2 regions of the Methylobacterium sp. E-016 genome follow, and region 2 is predicted to be linked to the other one. Evidence: riboswitches for the same ligand, from Rfam matches in the RefSeq annotation. Region 2 holds a riboswitch; the other holds the start of a gene.
What was found. Region 2 has a riboswitch for cobalamin ahead of MKK68_RS14775 (TonB-dependent receptor). Riboswitches for the same ligand answer to the same signal wherever they lie in the genome.
Positions count from the first base shown of each region.

Region 1 (3,115 bases), on a different contig from region 2:
GCAGCAGGTTCTCGGTGCTGTTGTAGCGCTCGTGCTCCAGGCCGAGCAGCAGGGTGTGGGCGATGGGCCCGGTCTCGAAGCGCCCGACGAGTTCGGCCTGGCCGATGGCGACGCCCCAGGTGAAGCCGTGCTGGCGGAACTCGCGCAAGAGCGTGCGCCCGTCGTCGAGGATCCCGGTCGCGCCGGTCTGCAGGCCGGTGAGGCTTCCGGTGTTGAGGTGCGTGGCGACCCGCAAATGCCAGTCGGTGTTGAAGGCGTGCTCCAGCCGCACCTGCAGCAGCGCGCTCTCGGACACGGAATCGTCGCCCGGCTCGCCGAAGAAGCGTGAGCGCGGGACGAGGCCGAGGCGGTTGGTCACCGCGACGGTGCCGCGGTCGAAGGTCTGGCGGTTGCGCAGGTACTGCGCCTCGAACGTGATCTTGGTGTCGGGGGTGACCTGCCAGCTCACCACCGGCGCCAGGAGCACCCGGTCGCCGTCGACGAAATCTCGAAAGCTGTCCTGGCGGGCGAGCGCGCCGTTGAAGCGATAGAGCACGCTGCCGTCCTCGCTCAGCGCACCGCCGGCATCGACCGTGGTGCGGGCGGTGCCGAAGCTGCCGAACAGCGTGCCCATCTCGACGAAGGGTCGCGCTACGGGCTGCTTGGTGAGGATGTTGACGGTGCCCCCCGGATCGCTGCGTCCGTAGAGGGCTCCGGCCGGGCCCTTCAGGACCTCGATGGACTGGACGTTCTGGGTGTCGGGGGCGCCGTTGTAGCCGCGGGCGATGTTGAAGCCGTTCTGGAAGATGTCCTGGGTTGCGAAGCCGCGCACCGAGTACAGGGCGAGGTTCTGGGCGCCGAAGTCGTTCTGTTTGCCGACCCCGGGCACGTAGTCGAGGGCGCGCTCGACCCGGGTCGCGGCGGTGTCGACCAGAACCTCCCGGGGCACCACGTCGACCTGCTGCGGCAGGTCGCGACGCGGCGTCACCGTCTTGGTGCCGCTGTAGAGGTCCGGCACCCGGTAGGTCGGCGTGGCGGTGAGGGTCCCCTCGACCGAGAGCGCGTCGAGCACCACGGCGGTCTCCTCAGAGCGCGCCCCCTGGGCTGCGACGGCGGTGGGGATCGCGCAGGACAAGGCCAGCACGGACATCAGCGGGATGGACGGTGAACGGGACACGTTGATGGGCCTCGGGCGACGGCAGTGGCACGTCACCGCGAACGAGGCCGAACCACGCGCAACGCGCATGCTTCCGCACCCGCCGGGGCACCCCGCCCAGCGTGTCTCGCGTGTGACCACGACTGACGGCAGGTCTCCTGGCTCGCGGGTCACTGCCCTTCACCGTCTTCCCGAGCGAGGCCGCTCAGTGACGTCGGTGGCGAAGGGCTCGCCGCTTACAGTTGCGGGGGCAGCCACGGCGTTGGGGCTACCCCCGCACCGCGTTCCCTTTTGATCCTCCGGGGAGGAACCGTCACGGCCGAGCTAACATGCCGACGCCCATGCCCGTCAACGGACCAGGTGCAATGCACGAAGGGTTATGCCCTGCCGGCAACACTCGGGAGGATGGATCGCGCACTCCGTCCGTCAGCTCAGCACCTCGACCTGCTCCGGCGGCAAGCTACGCCACCAAGCGTCCGGGGATTGGAAAACCTCGTAGGTGAACCGGAGGACCTCATCCGGCTGGCGATGCGACGGGTCCACGCGACTACGCTCCGCGTTGCGGGACTTCAGGACCTCCCACGGCACATCGAACACTTTCCACTCTACGGTAAGCCCGTGTCGGGCGATGATCCGGAGCTCACGCTCGAACACGGGTCTGGTGAGATGTGTGTCCGCCATCACAACGCTGAAGCCGTTTGTCAGGGCGGCATCCAGGGCTGCTTCCTTGACCCGATGCAGGAGTTCTCGGGCCGCATCGTCATGTGAGCCCTGCCTGAGTTCCCAGTAGACCTGCCGGTGTGGCGGCCAGAGTGTTTGCCGAAAGTCGTCGAGGGTGAGGTGGACCCAGCCGTCGAGAGGGTCGAAGCGGCGGGCGTAGGTCGTCTTCCCTGCGCCCGGGCAGCCGATCAGGCCGACCACCCTCTGGGGCGCCCCCGGACGATTCCTGCCGGGCACCGTCCGGGTCACGGTCAGGCCGTCGCCTCCGCATCCTCGTCGTCGCTCGCCGAGCCCTCGATGATCTCGCCGCGCAGGTAACGAGCCTGGGCCTCGGCGACCCGGCGTGCGCCCTGGGCGTGGCGGGTCGACACCGTGCCGCCGGGCGCCTCGGGCCCGCCGCGCTTGATCGCCACGAGTTCCGGATCACCCCAATGGTCGAGCATCGCCTGGAACGCTTCGTAGCGGTCGGTATCGAAGGCGATGCGGTCGCCCATCATGTCCTTGTAGGGATGGGCTGGGTGCAGGCCGGCGCAGGGGACCCAGCCCGCCGGGATTGGCGTCGTGGCGGCATGGTTCCGACCGCTGCGCAGGAGCTTGGGCAGCACATGCGTATGCGGACCTTCAGGACTGGTACCGCCGGGGCCAGGGATCGGGGCATAGACCTCGACGCGCCCGACCCGCGCCAGGAACACCCGGTGCGGGCTCATGGCGACGAGATGCGGCCCGATGGGGTTAGCATGGTCAAACAGGGGCATGCCGACGCCGGCCCGCAGCCGCTCGACGGCCTCCGGATCGCGCACCCGCACGCAGGCATCCACGGCGAGCAGGCCGAGGCCGAGGTCGAACAGGATGCCGTCGCGATCCTCGACCCGGGCGGCGTTCCGGTCGGGCCCGAGTTCCGTCACCACGGTCCTGCGGTTCATCGTGCATGTCGCTTCCGGCAGGCAGAGGGCGACCGCGTGGTTCCAGCCCGAGGCGACCGCGGTCTCAAAGGCGATTGGCCTCAGGTCGGAACTCGGGGTCAGGGCGATGGCGCCGCGAGCGGTCGCAAGTCCCAGGCGCTCGTCCGGCAGCGCCACGACGGGTTCGTCGGGATCGCGCATGAACTCAGCGATGGCACCGAAGCTGCCAAGGCTCCAGGCCGTGGTTGGATCGGCCAGTGCACCGCGCAGAAGGGCGACGGTGGCATCAGGGCTGTTTGGGGAAGGCTGCATCGATCTCCTCCGTATGGGGCCCCGAACGGTTCCAGGGCAGGATGTA
Region 1 is NZ_JAKSYF010000048.1:2,336-5,450, forward strand. It holds gene MKK68_RS03675 (TonB-dependent siderophore receptor) at 1-1,129, opposite strand, end outside; cobalamin riboswitch at 1,266-1,465, opposite strand; gene MKK68_RS03680 (AAA family ATPase) at 1,562-2,056, opposite strand; gene MKK68_RS03685 (DUF6925 family protein) at 2,107-3,069, opposite strand; gene MKK68_RS03690 (ABC transporter ATP-binding protein) at 3,044-3,115, opposite strand, start outside.
Region 1: another riboswitch for cobalamin. It lies ahead of MKK68_RS03675 (TonB-dependent siderophore receptor); the one in region 2 lies ahead of MKK68_RS14775 (TonB-dependent receptor).

Region 2 (3,115 bases):
GAACCGGACGCCGGACAGGAACGAGAGCTGGTCGGTGAGGATCAGCCGGTCCTCGGCGAAGACCGAGGCCTGGTCGGTGCTCGTCGCGTAGGCCGGGCTGGCGCGGCCGTTCAGCGGGAACGAGCCCGGGTCGTAATCCGTCAGCGGGACGCTGGTGACGAGGCCCGATCCGACGGTCGAGAAGTTGTTGATGTGCCGAAAGTCGATGTGGTTCACGTCGAAGCCGGCCAGGAACTCGTTGCGGAAGCCGAACAGCGTGCCCTTGAACGCGGCGTCGAACCGGTTCCCGAGCTGTTCCTGCTGGTGGTAGATTTCGGTGTAGTCGCTCCGGTCGACCAATCGCGTCGATCGGTCGAAGCTGTAGGTCTCGACGTCGAGCCAGTGGCGCCTGCTCTGCAGCCGGTAGGCGGTGTTCCGCACCGTGATGTCGGCGGTGGGCGTCCACTCCGTCTTGAGCTGGGTCCAGTTGTCCGCCCAGGTGATCTTGGCGTCGCGCACGTTGTAGTTCTTGAACCGGATGAAATCCGGGATGCGCCCGTCGACCAGCGGCGTGCCCCAGTAGCGCGCCGGCTCCTGATAGCCGAGGTCGTGGCTCAGGGTGAAGGCGAGGTCGGGCGTGGCCTGGAGCAGGATCGCGCCCGAGACCGCGAGGTTGCGGAAGTCGCCGTCCGGGCTGATCCAGCCGCCGGCGCGGTTGCCGCTGACGTTAAGGCGATAGGCCACCGCGTCGCCGATCGGGCCGCCGGAATCGAGGGCGAGCCGCGCGATGCCGTCCGATCCGACGCCGGCCCGCACCACGTTGATGGGCGTGAAGGTCGGCTTCTTCGTCACCACGTTGATGACGCCGCCGATCGCCCCGTCGCCGTAGAGCACGGAGGCCGGCCCGCGCAGCACCTCGATGCGCTCGACGTTCCAGGTGTCGAACGGGAAAGTCACCGTGTTGGCGCCGACGAACAGCCGCGTGCCGTCGTAGAGCTGCTGGATCGAGTTCGGCCCCGAGAACCCGCGGCTGGTGAAGGCGCCGTTGCCGTTGCCCGGCGAGGCGATGGTGGTGAAGCCGGTGGCGTTCTGCGTCACGGCGTCCGCGATCGTGTCCTGGCCGCGCAGCCGCGCGGTCTCGCCGGAGATGACGTCGACGCTGCCGGGGGTCTCCAGCGGCGTGAGGCCGAGGCGGCTCGCGCCGCGGTCGGGCGTGCGCAGGTTGAGGCCGACCGGCGCGGTGCGGCTCAAGCCGACGCCGTCGCCCGCGACCGTGAGGGTGTCGAGCACGACGCTCGCCGATTCGCCGGCGACCGGCTGGGCGCCGGCCTCTCGCGGCGGAGCGAGGATGACGAGCGCCGTGCCGGCGAGGAGCGGGCAGCGCATCGCGCGCCCGAGGGAACGAGCGGTTTGCAGAAGAACGAGCATGGATCGGATTCGGCTCTATCGGCGCGACGCGACGGCCTGCCCGACCCTCGATCTACATCGAATGTAACAATGTTACAATTAGGCGATCGGCCGAACGCGGCTCGGCCGCCGGCGCACGGATGCCGGGCGGCTTCCTGTGCGTCGTTCGGCGCGGGTCTCGCGGTCGGCAAGGGCATGGAAGGGACGTGCGGACGCGTGTGGTGGCACGTCACCGCGAACGAGGCCGCCCCGTATGCGCCGCGCGGGCCCATGCGTCTCGACACCCGTCGAGGCACCCCGCCCGACGCGTTTCGCGTGTGACCACGACTGACGGCAGGTCTCCTGGCTCGCGGGTCGCTGCCCCTCATCGTCTTCCCAGGCGCCGTGACCCAGTGACGTGTTGATGGAGGCTCGCCGCTTACAGTTGCGGGGGCAGCCGCGGCATCGGAAAGGCTCCTCGGAGCCTCGTCCTCACCGCGTTCCCTTTTGATCCCCGAGGGGAACCGTCCCCGCCAAGTGGCTTCCGCGGTCCCGAAGAGTCAACGGCCGGAATCACGCTCCTGTGAAGTGTGACCCGGCGGCGACAGCGACGGCGCGCACGGTGGCGTTAGGTCGAGACATGCGATCCGTCCTGCGCCGACGCCTCGACGACGACGCTCGGCGGCAAGGTTCCTCCGGCGCCGCCGAGGACGGAGCCGAGGTCGCCCGGCAGGGCGGTCTCCGCGGTCAGCTCCGCCGGCTCGCCGCCGGCCGCGTGCTCGTCCGCCACCAGGGCGACCGCGCCCGGTGCGATCAGGCCGAGGCCCGCTGCGTGCCGGGCGATGGCGGTGCTGTCTGCGGCGATGACGAGGTGGCTGCCGGCGGCCGCGACGACCTGCGCCAGCGCCTCGATCTCGCGGACGCGGTCGGCGTCCCGCGACACGTTGCGGATGTAGACCGCCTTCACCCGGCCCGGATGGTCGGCGACGATCCGGCCGTAGACCTCCGGATCGTGCTGCCCGCTGTCGCCGATCAGCACGAAGGGCAGGTCGCGATACAGCGACAGCATGTGGACGATCAGGGCGCGCTTGTGATCTTCCGCCCGGCGGGGGAGGGGGTGCTTCCACGACAGGCCCCATTCGCGCAGGAACAGGATCGGGCCCACCGGGATGCCCTGGATCGTGAAGAACTCCGACAGCATCTCGTACAGGCCCCACGGCGCGCGCGAGACGTAGAGCATCGGGTTGGTCTCGATGCCGTCCGGGCCGACGTAGAGGGCCCGGTAGAGCGCGGCGACGCCGGGGAAGGCGACGCGGTTCTCGGCATCCTCCACGAACAGCCGCCACAGCATCTTGGCCTTGTTGGCGACGCCCGTGCGCATCACCGTGTCGTCGATATCGCTGACGACGACGCAGCCGGTGGCTCCCGGCGGCACGAACACCTGCCCCCGCGCCCGCACTGGCGGCTCCGCCTCGAGCGTGAGGTCGACGTCGTGCCAGCCATGGTCGCCCGCGGGCAACGCCTCCGGGCTGAGATGGACGCGGAAGTAGCCGTCGCGGTCGGTCTCGACCCGCGCCTGCGCGCCGCCGAAGCGGGCGGTGACGGCGGCGTCCTTCAGCGCCCGCCGCGCGATCCGCCGGGCGATGTCCCGCAGCTGCGCGCGCAGGCTCTCGTCGCCCGGTGCCGTATCGGGGTGGGATTGGCGGAAGATGCGGCCGATCAGGAAGATCTCGTCGGCGGAGCCGTAGCC
Region 2 is NZ_JAKSYF010000115.1:92,874-95,988, forward strand. It holds partial or broken gene MKK68_RS14775 (TonB-dependent receptor) at 1-1,365, opposite strand, end outside; cobalamin riboswitch at 1,701-1,909, opposite strand; gene MKK68_RS14780 (App1 family protein) at 1,994-3,115, opposite strand, start outside.